DNA from 3 places in the Achromobacter sp. CF-sbj1-Ac2-l genome. Region 2 is predicted to be linked to each of the others. Evidence: predicted binding sites of a transcription regulator. Region 2 holds the regulator's gene; each other region holds the start of a gene.
The links. The regulator LexA, encoded in region 2, represses DNA repair genes until DNA is damaged. The targets are predictions, from matches to a motif close to ACTGTATNNNNATACAGT.
Positions count from the first base shown of each region.

Region 1: ACUDCK_RS07290 (PA0069 family radical SAM protein) is a predicted target of LexA. The motif match lies at 2,923-2,940, and genes of this name have one in related genera.
Region 3: recA (recombinase RecA) is a predicted target of LexA. The motif match lies at 2,619-2,636, and genes of this name have one in related genera.

Region 1 is NZ_CP199855.1:1,601,199-1,606,449, forward strand. Features, by position in the region: gene ACUDCK_RS07275 (phosphoadenylyl-sulfate reductase) at 1-444, shown strand, start outside; gene cysD (sulfate adenylyltransferase subunit CysD) at 485-1,393, shown strand; gene ACUDCK_RS07285 (sulfate adenylyltransferase subunit 1) at 1,437-2,735, shown strand; gene ACUDCK_RS07290 (PA0069 family radical SAM protein) at 2,948-4,288, shown strand; gene ACUDCK_RS07295 (hypothetical protein) at 4,361-4,822, shown strand; gene ACUDCK_RS07300 (DMT family transporter) at 4,905-5,251, opposite strand, start outside.
Region 2 is NZ_CP199855.1:3,830,588-3,835,838, reverse strand. Features, by position in the region: gene lon (endopeptidase La) at 108-2,558, shown strand; gene lexA (transcriptional repressor LexA) at 2,663-3,313, opposite strand; gene ACUDCK_RS17320 (amino acid aminotransferase) at 3,470-4,669, opposite strand; gene uvrB (excinuclease ABC subunit UvrB) at 4,747-5,251, shown strand, end outside.
Region 3 is NZ_CP199855.1:1,709,535-1,714,785, reverse strand. Features, by position in the region: gene ACUDCK_RS07845 (LysR family transcriptional regulator) at 1-458, shown strand, start outside; gene recX (recombination regulator RecX) at 527-1,264, opposite strand; gene recA (recombinase RecA) at 1,366-2,430, opposite strand; gene ACUDCK_RS07830 (response regulator transcription factor) at 2,811-3,500, shown strand; gene ACUDCK_RS07825 (sensor histidine kinase) at 3,616-4,992, shown strand.

The DNA.
Region 1 (5,251 bases), 2.2 Mb from region 2:
GCCGAGCACGGCGCCTACGCCTTCTACGAGAGCGTCGAGCTGCGCAAGGCCTGTTGCCAGATCCGCAAGGTTGAGCCGCTCAAGCGCGCGCTGGCAGGACGCGGCGCCTGGATCACCGGGCAGCGGCGCGCGCAATCGACCACGCGCGGTGAACTGCACCTGGAAGAGGGCGACGCCACCTTCGGCCTCTACAAGTTCAACCCGCTGGCCGAATGGAGCGAAGAGGATGTCTGGGGCGTGATCCGCGGCCTGGGCATCCCCTACAACCCGCTGCACGACCAGGGCTATCCGTCCATCGGCTGTGAGCCCTGTACCCGCGCCATCCGCCCGGGCGAAGACCTGCGGGCCGGGCGCTGGTGGTGGGAGTCGTCGGACTCCAAGGAATGCGGCCTGCACGCAGGCAACCGGGTCATTGGCATCGTCGCGGAAAACACGCGCGCCTGACGCCCATCACGTATCAAGAATTCGTTTTAGGGGAATACCTATGTCCGCAGTGATTCAACGCAGCCACCTGGACTGGCTGGAATCGGAAGCCATTTTCATCATGCGCGAGGTGGCGGCCGAGAGCGAGAAGCCCGTGCTGCTGTTCTCGGGCGGCAAGGATTCGGTGGTGCTGCTGCGCCTGGCCGAAAAGGCCTTCCGGCCGGGGCGCTTTCCGTTCCCGCTGATGCACATCGACACCGGCCACAACTTCGACGAGGTCATCGCCTTCCGCGATGCTCGCGCGGCCGAGTTGGGCGAGACCCTGATCGTGCGCAGCGTGGAAGACTCGATCAAGCGCGGCAGCGTGGTGCTGCGGCGCGAGACCGACTCGCGCAATGCGGCGCAGGCCGTGACGCTGCTGGAGGCGATCGAGGAGTTCGGCTTCGACGCCTGCATCGGCGGAGCCCGCCGCGACGAGGAAAAGGCGCGCGCCAAGGAGCGCATCTTCTCGTTCCGCGACGAGTTCGGCCAGTGGGACCCCAAGGCCCAGCGCCCGGAACTGTGGAACCTGTTCAACACCAAGGTGCACCGCGGCGAGAACATGCGGGTGTTCCCGATCTCCAACTGGACCGAGCTGGACGTCTGGCAGTACATCCAGCGCGAACGGCTGGCGCTGCCGTCGATCTACTTCAGCCACGAGCGCGAGGTGGTGCGGCGCAAGGGCCTGCTGGTGCCGGTCACGCGCCTGACGCCGCCGCAGGACGGCGACACGGTCGAGCGCCTGTCGGTGCGTTTCCGCACCGTGGGCGATATCTCCTGCACCTGCCCGGTGGCCTCGGATGCCGCCGATACCGCCGCCATCATCGCCGAGACCGCGGTGACCGATATCACCGAGCGCGGCGCCACGCGCATGGACGACCAGACTTCCGAGGCCTCGATGGAGCGCCGCAAGAAGGAAGGCTATTTCTGATCGCACGAGTGGCCGGCGCCTGGCCGGCCGACAGGGGACGCATATGAACGCAGTAAACGATTCTTTTCTTTCGGGCGCCGACTCGGGCGTGCTGCGCCTGATCACCGCGGGATCGGTGGACGACGGCAAGTCGACGCTGATCGGCCGCCTGCTGTATGACAGCAAGGGCGTGTTCGCCGACCAGCTCGACGCCATCTCGCGCGCCAAGTACAAGCGCGTGGCCGAGGGCGGCATCGACTTCTCCCTGCTCACGGATGGCCTGGAGGCCGAGCGCGAGCAGGGCATCACCATCGACGTGGCCTATCGCTATTTCTCGACCCCGGCGCGCAAGTTCATCATCGCCGACGCGCCCGGCCACGAGCAGTACACCCGCAACATGGTGACCGGCGCATCGACCGCCGACGTGGCCGTGATCCTGATCGACGCCACCCGCGCCGCCGATGGCAAGCTGCTGCCGCAGACCAAGCGCCACAGCACCATCGCCCGCCTGCTGGGCATCCGCCACATCGTGGTGGCCGTCAACAAGATGGACCTGGTGGATTGGGACCCGGCCGTGTTCGAGCGTATCCGCGCCGCCTATGCCGACCTGGCGGGCAAGCTCGGCATCGCTCACTTCGACGCGCTGCCGTTGTCGGCGCTGAACGGCGACAACGTGGTGACGCGGTCGGACAAGACGCCTTGGTACTCGGGGCAACCGCTGCTGACGTTGCTGGAGTCGCTGGATCTGAGCGGCGACGGCGGCGCGGGTCCGCTGCGCTTTCCGGTGCAGTGGGTGGCGCGCCACGATGGCAATCGCAAGGACGATTTCCGCGGCTATGCCGGCCGCATCGCCAGCGGCGTGCTGCGTCCCGGCGACGAGATCGCGGTGCAGCCGTCGGGCGTGACCGCGCGCGTGCAGGAAGTGCGGTTGTTCGATCGGGCACTCGATGAAGCGGTGGCGGGCGACTCGGTCACGCTGGTGCTGGACCGCGACGTCGATGTCTCGCGCGGCGACGTGATCGTGCACGCGGCGGCGCCGGCGCAGGTCGCGCGCGAATTCGAGGCGGAGCTGTGCTGGCTCGATGCGCAGGCGCTCAACCCCGCGCGCAAGTATCTGCTCAAGCATGGCACGCGACTGACGTCGGCGAAGATCCGCGCGGTGCTCTCGCATCGCGACATCCACGAACTGCAGGAAGTGGAGAACACCGAAGGCACGCTGCGCATGAACGACATCGGTCGCGTTGCATTCACCACGCGCGAGTCGTTGGCGGTCGATCGATACGCCGATGTGCCCGCCACCGGCGCCTTCATCCTGATCGACGAAGCCACGCATCAGACCGCGGCGGCAGGCATGCTTCGGTAAACCGCAAGTCGGGGCGGGAAGGGCCCGCCCCGCACCGGTTTTTGGGTGTTGTTTTTATTCCAAACCCAATGCCGGCGCGGGTTTCCGGGCGATATCGCAACATGAAATCGAATTGTCCGGACGCCGTCTTCGTCTTGCGGTAAAGTGGGGCTGTCTTACGAAAAGGCTTTTGGTGCTTGTCAAAACCACTGTGTTTTTGTACAGTTGTTTTCATGGCACGCACCGATCATTCTTTTCCCGCCGGTTCTGGGTCCCCGGCTGCCGCCCCCGCCGCCTTGCGCGGTCGGGGTGCGGTTACTAATGTTCGGCATCGCTTCCAGAAAGACGATCGCGTGCAAGTCGACGATGGCTGGTCCGCTTCGGGCCTCCCGGCCGATTTCGTTGATGCCGTCCCCAATACTTCCGTCATCCCCATCCTGCCCGATGTCCGCCGGGCGCCTGCGGCCCCCAAGACCACCGTCACCGCCGAAGAAGCCCGCAAGATCCTGTCGCGCAACGATTCGCCCGACATCCCCTTCGACGTGGCCGTCAATCCCTACCGTGGCTGCGAGCATGGCTGCGTCTATTGCTACGCCCGTCCCACCCATTCCTACCTGGGCTATTCCCCCGGCCTCGATTTCGAGACGCGGCTGGTGGCCAAGGCCAACGCCGTAGAGGCGCTGCGGGCGGAAATCAGCCGTCCTGGCTACAAGCCGTCGCCCATCAACATCGGATCGGCCACCGACGCCTACCAGCCCATCGAGCGCGACTGGCGCCTGACGCGCGGCATGCTCGAGCTGATGCTCGAGACCCGCCACCCCCTCACCATCGTCACCAAGAACGCCCTGGTGGCGCGCGACCTCGACCTCCTGGCGGCGTTGGCCGAACAGAACCTCGTGGTCGTCTACATGAGCATCACCACGCTGGACGCCGACATGGCCCGCACGCTCGAGCCGCGCGCCGCGGCGCCGTGGCGCCGCCTGGAGGCCGTGCGCAGCCTGACCGCCGCCGGCGTGCCGGTCGGCGTGCTGGTGGCGCCCGTGATCCCCTTCATCAACGATGACGCCATGGAACACATCCTGCAGGAGTCCAAGGCGGCCGGTGCGCACTACGCCAGCTACACCGTCATCCGCCTGCCCTGGGAAGTCAAAACGCTGTTCGAGGACTGGCTCAACGCCCATTTCCCCGACCGTGCGCAGCGCGTGCTCCACCGTATCGAAGACCTGCGCAACGGCCGCCGCAACGATCCCAACTTCGGTTCGCGCATGCGGGGCACCGGCATCTGGGCCGACCTGCTGCGCCAGCGCTTCGCCGTGGCCACCCGCAAGCTTGGCCTGAACCGCCACCGGCTTGCCCTCGACTGCGACCGTTTCCTGGCCCCGGCGCCCGCCGGTGGTTCGGCCGCCTTGTTCCCGCCAGCCGCTGCCGGCGCTCCCGTTTTCCCATCCCCGGCTGACGCGAAAGCGTCTTCAGGGGTCCCTTTTGCCAGTGCCTTGCCGGTTGCCGGCGCCTACGGGCGCGGCGCGCGCCAGTTGCGCGCGATGGTCGCCGGGCAGTTGTCGTTGTTCGATTGACCCACGGCCCAGCCTTGGGTCGCCGCCGCGGCGTGTCGCCGCGGTTCTTGATCGCGTTATTAGGAGTTCCTCATGAACACCGCTCAGCTTTCCGTCCTGCCGGATGATCTCGCCGTTGTTTCCCTGACGCCGCTGCGCCGTGCGGCGCAACGCGCCCGCGCCATCTATGCGCGCTTCGCGGGGCTGGCCATGCCCGGGTCGGCCACGCCGGCGAGCAGCCATGCGAGGGGCGCCGTATCCATCGATCTTGCGGTGCCCGCCGCTGACGGCGTGGCGACGCCCGCGGAAGTCGAGCCGCGCAAGCGGGCGGGCACGCTGCCCGGCCGGTGGCCGTTTCCGCCGGCGGCGGTCGACGCCCTGCCGGTCGGCAACGTCGTCCAGGCGCCCCGCGAGCGCAGCCTGGGCAACGCCACGGTCGAACCGGTGTCGGATCAGGTCAGCGTGAAAAGCATGGTCGTGGACGTGGTGCTGGTGCTGGCGTGGGGCGCGATGATTCCCGCCCTCATGTGGTTGGGCGTGGCCGGCGGCTTTTGAGAGCAGGCCGGCGCCGGAGTCCGAAACCGGCAGGATGGCTGCACGGAAGGTGGCGCCGGTTCCAGCACCGGGCCGGGGCTTTTCAGGTCGAGCCCAGCAGCACGACGCCCGCCAGGATCGACAGGCAGCCCGCAAGACGGCCGGGGCCGACTTTCTCGCGCAGCAGGAACATGCCTGCCAGCGTGCCCAGCATCATCGACATTTCCCGCGCCGGCGCCACCAGGCTCAGCGGCGCGCCATTGCGCAGCGCATACAGCACCAGGATGTAGCCCAGTGGCGACAACAGTCCCACCGCCAGGGCCAGATGCCAGTGGCCGCGCATCAGTTCCCACGCCTGCGCGCGGCGCTTTACCATGTGCGGGGTCATCATCGCCGTGCGGGTGACACAGGTGAACCAGTCGAACAGCACCGGGCTGATCAGCAGCACCT
Region 2 (5,251 bases):
CTTGAATTTTCGGCTATTGTTCCCATAACAGACGTAACTGACGGGGCTGTCCGGGTATACCCGGTCATCCTGTCCCCGATACGCCGAGTCATACCGAGGAACCTCCTATGTCTGCCAGCCAGACCCTGCCTTCCGACCCGATCGACCTTCCCCTGCTGCCGCTGCGCGACGTCGTGGTGTTCCCGCACATGGTCATCCCGCTGTTCGTCGGCCGTCCGCGCTCTATCCGCGCGCTCGAGGTTGCGATGGAAGCGGGCAAGAGCATCATGCTGGTGGCCCAAAAGTCCGCCGGCAAGGATGATCCCACCCCTGAAGACGTCTACGAGATCGGCTGCGTCGCCGGCATCCTGCAGATGCTCAAGCTGCCCGACGGCACCGTCAAGGTGCTGGTCGAAGGCACCCAGCGCGCCCGCATCAACAGCATCGAAGACGCCGACTCGCACTTCACCTGCCAGGTCACCCCGATCGAGCCGGACGCCGTCCAGGGCTCCGAGACCGAGGCCCTGCGCCGTGCGATCGTCGCCCAGTTCGAGCAATACGTAAAACTCAACAAGAAGATCCCCCCGGAGATCCTGACCTCGCTCGCCGGCATCGATGACGCCGGCCGCCTGGCCGACACGATCGCCGCGCATCTTCCGCTGAAACTCGAGCAGAAGCAAAAGATGCTCGAGATCGTCGGCACCTCCGAGCGCCTCGAAGGCCTGCTCACGCAGTTGGAAACCGAAATCGACATCCTTCAGGTCGAAAAGCGGATCCGCGGCCGCGTGAAGAAGCAGATGGAAAAGAGCCAGCGCGACTACTACCTGAATGAGCAGGTCAAGGCCATTCAGAAGGAGTTGGGCGAGGGCGAAGAGGGCGCCGACATCGAGGAGCTCGAAAAGAAGATCATCGCCGCGCACATGCCCAAGGAGGCGCGCAAGAAGGCCGATGCCGAGCTCAAGAAGCTCAAGCTCATGTCGCCCATGTCGGCCGAAGCCACCGTGGTGCGCAACTACATCGATACGCTCATCAACCTCCCCTGGAGGAAAAAGAGCAAGATCAACAACTCCATCGCCAACGCCGAAACGGTGCTCGACAACGACCACTACGGCCTGGAGAAGGTGAAGGAACGCATCCTCGAATATCTCGCCGTGCAGCAGCGCGTGGACAAGGTCAAGGCGCCGATCCTGTGCCTGGTCGGTCCTCCCGGGGTCGGCAAGACCTCGCTGGGCCAGTCCATCGCCAAGGCCACGAACCGCAAGTTCGTGCGCATGGCCCTGGGCGGCGTGCGCGACGAGGCCGAGATCCGTGGCCACCGCCGTACGTACATCGGCTCGATGCCCGGCAAGATCGTCCAGAACATGTCGAAGGTCGGCGTGCGCAATCCCCTGTTCCTGCTCGATGAAATCGACAAGCTGGGCATGGATTTCCGCGGCGATCCCTCGTCGGCGCTGCTCGAAGTGCTGGACCCGGAACAGAACCACACGTTCCAGGACCACTACATCGAAGTGGACTTCGACCTGTCGGACGTCATGTTCGTGGCCACCAGCAACACGCTGAACATTCCGCCGGCCCTGCTGGACCGGATGGAAGTGATCCGCCTGTCGGGCTACACCGAGGAAGAAAAGATCCACATCGCCCGCGACCATCTGCTGCCCAAGCTGATGAAGAACAACGGCGTCAAGGATACCGAGCTGACCGTCGATGACAGCGCGCTGCGCGACATCGTGCGCTACTACACCCGCGAAGCCGGCGTGCGCGCGCTCGAGCGCGAAGTGGGCAAGATCTGCCGCAAGGTGATCAAGCAGTTGCTCACCCAGAGCGACCGCGCCAAGGCCGAAGGCAAGACCTTCGAACTCAAGCCGGTCAACGTCACGGGCGAGAACCTCAGCGACTACCTCGGCGTGCGCCGCTACACCTTCGGCATGGCCGAAAAGGAAAACCAGATCGGTCAGGTGACCGGCCTGGCCTGGACGGAAGTCGGTGGCGACCTGCTCACGATCGAAGTGGCGGACATGCCTGGCAAGGGCGTGATCCAACGCACCGGTTCGCTGGGCGACGTGATGAAGGAATCGGTCGAGGCGGCCCGCACGGTGGTGCGCTCGCGGGCGCGTCGCCTGGGCTTTGCCGACAGCGTGTTCGAGAAGCACGACATGCACGTGCACGTGCCGGAAGGCGCGACGCCCAAGGACGGTCCGTCCGCCGGTATCGCGATCACCACGGCCATGGTGTCGGCCCTGTCGCGCATCCCGGTGCGCGCCGACGTCGCCATGACCGGCGAGATCACGCTGCGTGGCGAAGTCCTGCCGATCGGCGGCCTGAAGGAAAAGCTGCTGGCCGCCCATCGCGGTGGTATCAAGACGGTCTTGATCCCGGAAGAAAACGTCAAGGATTTGGCGGAGATCCCGGACAACGTCAAGAACCATCTCGAGATCGTGCCGGTCCGCTGGATCGACAAGGTGCTGGAACTGGCCCTGGAACGCCTGCCGGAGCCGCTGGCTGAAGACGAAGCGGTCAAGGAGCCGCTGGTCGCCAAGCCGGCCGAGCCGGGTTCGACGGATCCGGTGCTCAAGCACTGATGCCTGGCCCGAGGCGCCCCGCGAGGGGTGCTCGCAAAAAGAAACCCCGCGCAAGCGGGGTTTCTTTTTTGGCGCGTCCGTGGCGCCGGATCGGAAGCAGTGGGTCAGTGCAGCGTGTGCGGGCGGATCAACCCGACCGCGATGCCTTCCAGCGCGAATTCCTGGTCGGCCTCGACCACGATGACGCTGAAGTCCGGATTCTCGGGCAGCAGTTCGATGCGGCCGTTCTGGCGTTGCAGGCGCTTGACGGTGACGTCGTCGCCGAGCCGCGCGACCACGATCTGGCCATTGCGAGCCTCGGAAGCCTTCTTGACGGCCAGCAGGTCGCCTTCGAGGATGCCGGCGTCGCGCATGCTCATGCCGCGCACCTTGAGCAGGTAATCGGGCGTCTGCGCGAACAGGCTGGTATCGACGCCGATCTCGCGCTCGACATGTTCCGCGGCCAGGATCGGGCTGCCTGCCGCCACGCGCCCCACCAGCGGCAGCAGTAGCTGCGCCAGGCCGGGCAGGGGCAAGGGCGCCTGCGACGGTGTCGGCGAGTTGTCCTTCAGGCGGATGCCGCGGGAGGCGCCGGCGGTGAGCTCGATGGCGCCCTTGCGGGCCAGGGCCTTCAGATGGTCTTCGGCCGCATTGGGCGAGCGGAAACCCAGGGCCTGGGCGATCTCGGCGCGGGTGGGCGGAAAGCCGGTACGCGCGACGGTCTGCCGGATGAGGTCCAGGATTTGCTGTTGACGATCAGTGAGTTTGCTGGCCATGGCGGTGATCCGTTTGTGAGTCGGACTGTACATATATACAGCGGCATTCTGGGGGACATAACGCAAAAATGCAAGCGTTGATCCAACGCGGTTTTGTGACAGGCAATAAAAACGGGACCCGCAGGTCCCGTTTGGAGGTGCCGCTGTCGGCGCGTCTTACAGTACCGCGGCGATGCCCTTGGCCACCTGGTCGATGTTGCCGCTGTTGAGCGCGGCAACGCAGATGCGGCCGCTGGAGACGGCGTAGACGCCGTGCTCTTCGCGCAGGCGGTCGACCTGGGCCGAGGTCAGGCCCGAGTACGAGAACATGCCGCGCTGCTGCAGCACGAAGCTGAAGTCCTGCTTGCCGCCGTGTTCCTTGATCTTCTCGACCAACTGCTTGCGCATCAGGCGGATGCGGTCGCGCATGGCGCCGAGTTCCTCTTCCCACATGGCGAACAGCTCGGGCGAGTTCAGCACGGTGGAGACGATCGTGCCGCCGTGGGTGGGCGGATTGGAGTAATTGGTGCGGATGACGCGCTTGAGCTGGCTCAGCACGCGGGTGGCTTCGTCCTTGCTGCCGGCCACGACCGTCAGGGCGCCGACGCGCTCGCCGTACAGCGAGAACGACTTCGAGAACGACGAGCTGATGAACATGGTCAGGTCGAGGTCGGCGAACAGGCGCACGACCGCGGCGTCTTCACGCAGGCCTTCGCCGAAGCCCTGGTAGGCGATGTCCAGGAACGGCACCAGCTTGTTTTCCTTGACGACCGCGGCGATCTGCTTCCATTGGTCGAAGGTCGGGTCGACGCCGGTGGGGTTGTGGCAGCAGGCGTGCAGCACGACCACGGTGTTGGCCGGCGCGGCCTTCAGGGCGGCCAGCATGCCGTCGAAGTTCAGGCCGCGGGTGGCGGCATCGTAGTAGGCGTAGGTGCCGACTTCGAAACCGGCGCGTTCGAACAGCGCGCGGTGGTTTTCCCAGCTCGGATCGCTGATCAGGACCTTGGAGGTCGGCAGCAACTGGCGCAGGAAGTCGGCGCCGATCTTGAGCGCGCCGGTGCCGCCCAGGGCCTGGGTGGTCAGGACGCGGCCGGCAGCGGCCAGCGGGGAATCCTTGCCGATCAGCAGGGCTTGCGCGCCCTGGTTGTAGCCGGCGATGCCTTCGATCGGCAGGTAGCCGCGGGCGGCGGCGGCCTCGATGCGGGCGATTTCCGCCTTGCGCACGGCGCCCAGCAGGGGAATGCGACCCTGGTCGTCGTAGTACACGCCCACGCCCAGATTGACTTTACCGGGGCGGGTGTCCGCGTTGTATTGTTCGTTCAGACCAAGAATGGGGTCGCGCGGCGCGAGTTCGACGGAATCGAAAAGGGTGCTCATGGGACTCTGCTGAGGGTGAGTGGACGCAGTCGGAAGTGCTGTGGATAATGGGGGGTTTACCCTGGGAACAGTCTAGCATGCCTAAGAGCGCAATAGACCCGAGCGCGGCGGGTGCCGCAGCCGTTGGCTCCGTCACTGACGGGGCGGCCGATGTGGCCCCTGGCGCTGTCGCGGCGGCCCCTGGCCCGGGGTACGTCGATTACCCCGGCAGCCCGTTCCACCTCTACCAACCCTATCCGCCCGCCGGCGACCAGCCGGGCGCCATCGAAGGATTGGTCCAGGGCGTGCAGGACGGCCTGATGTACCAGACCCTGCTGGGCGTGACCGGCTCGGGCAAGACCTACACCATGGCCAACGTCATCGCCCAGTTGGGGCGGCCGGCGCTGGTGCTGGCGCCCAACAAGACGCTGGCCGCGCAGTTGTACGCGGAAATGCGCGAGTTCTTTCCCAAGAACGCGGTGGAGTACTTCGTCTCGTACTACGACTACTACCAGCCCGAGGCCTATGTGCCGACGCGCGACCTGTTCATCGAAAAGGACTCGTCGATCAACGAGCACATCGAGCAGATGCGCCTGTCGGCCA
Region 3 (5,251 bases), 2.1 Mb from region 2:
ACGCCGTCGAATACCTGCCGCTGTTCAAATACGAGCTCGTGCTGGCCGTGTCCGAATCGAATCCGCTGGCCGGCAGCAAGTTCGTCATGCCGGACCAGTTGGCCGACCAGACGCTCATCACCTATCCGGTGGACAGGCAGCGCCTGGACATTTTCACGGCATTCCTGGATCCCGCCGATGTCGAACCCGCCGCGATCCGCAAGGCCGAACTCACGCCCATCATCGCGCAACTGGTGGCCAGCAATCGCGGCGTCGCGGCCCTGCCCAACTGGGCCCTGACCGAATACATGAACCAGGGTTGGCTGCGCCTGTGCCGCCTCGGCCCGCAGGGTGTGTGGCGAACGCTGTACGCGACGGTGCGCAGCGAAGATACCGACGCTTCGTACATCGACGAATTCCTGACGCTGACGCGCGACGTTTGTTTCAAAACGCTCAGCGGCATCAAGTCGGCAAAATAAGCGCGGCAGAAAAACAGGCGCGGCGGCCGGCGCATGCCGGCGCGCGCCGCGCCAAGCACGCGGCCGACTCAGTCGTCGTCGCCCGCCCCCAGGATGCGACGGATGACGTCATGCGCAAAGCCGCGGCTGGCCAGGAAGCGCGCCTGCTTGGCATAGGCGGCGCGGTCCTCGGGCCTGGCGCCGAAGCGTTTCTGCCAGACCTCGAGCGCGCGCTCGTATTCGGTGGCGCGCAATTGCTCGCGCAGCTCGGACACCTGGGCATCATCCACGCCGTGCTGGCGCAATTCCTGCACGATGCGGGCCGCCCCCTGGCGCGAGGCGCGGCGATGCACCAGGCTTTGCGCAAACCGCTCGGTCGACAGCCAGCCTTCCTTTTCCAGCGCGTCCAGCACGCGCTGGACCTCATCGGGGTCTTCGGCATGGGGCGCGAGTTTGCGCGCCAGCTCATCGCGGGCATGCTCGCGCCGCGACAGATAACCCACCGCGCGCATTTTCAGCGAGGGCCCCTTGGGGGGCGTGCGGGGCTTGTCTTCGGATGTCCGCGCCCCCTCGTCCGTGCCATCGCCGTCACCGTCCTTGCCACGCCGGCCGCGTCCGCTGGCCGCGCGCCGTTCGGAGCTGCGCTGCCACTGCGACGCCTGGGCGCTCGCGCCCTCTGGATCCTGGCCCGACGCCGCGGCGGATTCGGCCGCCCGCCGCAGGTCGGACGTGCGGCGCAGCCCCTCGGGCTTGGCCACGGTCTCGAATTCATCGTCCAGCCTGGCGCGCAGGCGATCAGCGGACGTGACGGGCGGTTTCCAGCTCATGCGCTTCCTCTATGTGCCAGCGGCAGGCCTCCCGGGACGGGAGCCTGCCGCTGGCGGCCGGACTGGCGAGCCCGGCGCTATCCGATGACGCGACGACGCGATTACTCGTCGCTGTCGTCTTCAGCGGTGGGCACGAATTCCGCGGCGCGGCTGACGATGCCCTGGTTCTCACGGACCCGGTTCTCGATCTCGATGGCCAGTTCCTTGTGTTCCTTCAGGTATTCACGGACATTGTCCTTGCCCTGGCCGATGCGGTTGCCGTTGTAGCTGTACCACGCACCCGACTTGTCCACCACGTTGGCGGCCACGCCCAGGTCGATGATTTCACCTTCGCGCGAGATGCCGGCGCCGTACATGATGTCGAACTCGGCCTGCTTGAACGGAGGCGCAACCTTGTTTTTGACGACCTTGACGCGGGTTTCGTTGCCGACGACCTCGTCGCCCTTCTTGATCGAGCCGATGCGGCGGATGTCCAGGCGCACCGAGGCGTAGAACTTGAGCGCGTTGCCGCCGGTGGTGGTTTCGGGGTTGCCGAACATCACGCCGATCTTCATGCGGATCTGGTTGATGAAGATGACCATGCAGTTGGTCTTCTTGATGGTGGCGGTCAGCTTGCGCAGCGCCTGGCTCATCAGGCGAGCCTGCAGGCCGGGCAGCGAATCGCCCATTTCGCCTTCGATTTCGGCCTTGGGCACCAGCGCCGCAACCGAGTCGACCACGATCAGGTCGACGGAGCCCGAGCGCACCAGCGCGTCGGTGATTTCCAGCGCCTGCTCGCCCGTGTCCGGCTGCGAGATCAGCAGATCGGCCAGGTTGACGCCCAGCTTCGAGGCGTACTGCACGTCCAGCGCGTGTTCGGCGTCGACGAAGGCGCAGGTGCCGCCCAGCTTCTGCATTTCGGCCACGACCTGCAGGGTCAGCGTGGTCTTGCCCGAGGATTCCGGACCGTAGATTTCCACCACGCGGCCGCGCGGCAGGCCGCCGACGCCCAGCGCGATGTCCAGGCCCAGCGAGCCGGTCGACACCACCTGGATGTCATGCGAGACCTCGTTGTCGCCGTAGCGCATGATCGAGCCCTTGCCGAACTGCTTTTCGATCTGCGAGAGCGCGGCGGCCAGCGCCTTGGCTTTTTCCGAAGCGGCGGCCTTGGTGGTTTTGTCGTCCATGTAGTGTCCTGTCAGGTCTGGGTCTGTAACGTATCGGGGCGCGGCACGGGGTGTCGGTCAGCGCGCGGGTTGTCGCAAGGGGTGATCGGGCCGTTGCCTGACAGTTGTTGCCAGAAAACTGGCAGTGCAAACTGTGGCGCTCAAGCGTGATCGGTAAAGCGATAGCGCAGATTATGGCATCGGATTGTACTGTACAAAAAACCAGTGTGCCACAGTTTTCCACGTATTCCCTGAGTGGGCAAGCCCGGTGCCGTATGACAGAATCGAGGAAAAAACTGGCGCTATGTCCCCATTGCGCTCCCGGCACGCCGCCCCGGCATCCCACCGAGGGCGGCACGCGTGCGCCGCTCACCCGGCGCCCTTCTTCTTTTCGACTGCCCATGCGCATCCTGATCGCGGAAGACGACAGCATCCTGGCCGACGGCCTGTCACGCTCGTTGCGCCACAACGGTTACGCGGTCGACGCCGTCCGCGACGGCCTGGCGGCCGATTCGGCGCTGGCGGCTCAGGCCTTCGACCTGCTGATCCTCGACCTGGGCCTGCCGCAACTGGCCGGCCTGGAGGTCCTGCGCCGGCTGCGCGCCCGCAATTCCGCCCTGCCCGTGCTGATCCTGACCGCCGCTGACAGTATCGAGCAACGCGTCAAGGGGCTGGACCTGGGCGCCGACGACTACATGGCCAAGCCCTTCGCCCTGTCCGAGCTGGAAGCCCGCGTGCGCGCCCTGACCCGCCGCGGCGCGGGCGGCGGCGCCACGCTGCTCAAGCATGGCCGGCTGGTGTTCGACCAGACCGGGCGCGTGGCCATGGTCGACGACCAGACGCTGGACCTGTCCGCGCGCGAGGTCAGCCTGCTGGAAATCCTGCTGACCCGCAGCGGGCGCATGGTCAGCAAGACCCAACTGGTGGACCACCTGTGCGAATGGGGCGAGGAAGTCAGCACCAATGCCATCGAGGTCTACGTGCACCGCCTGCGCAAGAAACTCGAGCCCAGCGGCGTGAAGATCGTGACGGTGCGCGGCCTGGGCTATTGCCTCGAACGGGACCAGGGTGCGGCCTACCTCGCAAGCTGAATCGCCACAGCCGGAAGCGCTCAACCAGGAAGCGCTGGATGTGATGCAGGCCGGGGCCCGCGGTCCCAGCTTCGCGCCGCCGCAACGCTCGCTCCTGGGCGAGATCCTCGACTGGATGCTGGCGCCCCTGTTCCTGCTGTGGCCGATGAGCGTCGCCATCACCTACGTGGTGGCGCAGAACATCGCCAACGTGCCCTACGACCGCGCGCTGGCCAACAACCTGCACGTGCTGACGCGCCAGGTGCACGCCCAGGATGGCCGCGCGGTGCTGCGGATGACCGACCCGGCGCGCGATGTGCTGCGCGCCGACGAGACCGACAGCGTGTTCTGGCTGGCGCTCGGCAGCCGCGGTGAATACCTGGGCGGCGACCGCGCCCTGCCCCTGCCCGCTTCCGTCGGCCAGCCGCGCCCCGGCGAGGTCCAGTACGAGGACGACACCCTGCGCGGCTTCGGCGTGCGCCTGGCCTTCACCTGGGTCGATCTGAACCTGCCCAATACCCAGCCGGCGCTCTTGATCGTGGCCGAGACGGTCGAAAAGCGCACCCAACTGGCCAACGACATCATCAAGGGCGTGATCATTCCGCAGTTCGTGGTGCTGCCGATCGCGGTGCTGCTGGTATGGTTCGGGTTGTCGCGCGGCGTGGCGCCACTCAATGCGCTGCAGCAGCGGCTGCGGGCGCGCCGGCCGGATGACCTGTCGCCGATCGACGAACGCGCCGCCCCCTCCGAGATCGCCCCGCTGGTCGCGGCCATGAACGACCTGCTCGACAGGCTGTCGGACAACGTCCAGGCGCAGCGCCGCTTCGTCGCCGATGCCGCGCACCAGTTGAAAACCCCGCTGGCGGGCCTGCGCACCCAGGCCGAGCTGGCCCTGCGCGATGCCAGTCCCGAGGAGATGCAGGCCAGCCTGCGCCAGTTGGTGACCGGCTCCGAGCGCGCCACCCGCCTGGTGAACCAGTTGCTGCTGCTGGCGCGGGCCGAAAACCCCAGCGCCATCGGACTGGCCGCCACCGACCTGAACGCCATCGCCTACGAACAGGCGATGCACTGGGTGCCGCAGGCGCTGTCGCTCGGCACCGACCTGGGCTTCGAAGGCTCGGAGACCCCGGTCGAGATCAACGGCAACCCGCTGCTGCTGGCGGAACTGCTCAACAACCTGGTGGACAACGCGCTGCGCTATACGCCGCGCGGCGGCCACATCACGGTGCGCGTGCAGGCGCAAGGCGACCAGGGCGTGCTGGAGGTCGAGGATTCCGGTCCCGGCATCGCCCCGGAAGAGCGCGAGCGCGTGTTCGACCGCTTTTACCGCGTGCTGGGCACGCTGTCGGACGGCAGCGGACTGGGTCTGGCCATCGTCCGGGAGATCGCGCAGAAGCACCAGGCCACCGTCGTGGTCACCGACCACCCGACGCCGCACTCGAACCTGCCGGGCACGCGCATCCGGGTCGTCTTCCCGCTCTACGTCGAACCCGTCGACGACCTCGGCGACTGAGGCCGGCCGACCCTGCCTGCCCCCCCGACGGGCGCCTCGCGCCGGCCCAGGCGTTTCCCGCCCGGCGTGGTCGCGCGCCGCGCTTGCCGCCACGCAAGTTCCCCGCTCCGTCCCTAGGACTATCCCTAGCCCTCCCAGGGAATTTTACTTTTTGTTTCAAATTTAAGATTCAGGTAAGGGTTCCGTCAGAACCTCGTCAGCCTCGCGCCCCAACCTTGCGATAGCTCGATGTCGGCCCCGCCGGCGGAGGGTCAAGCAC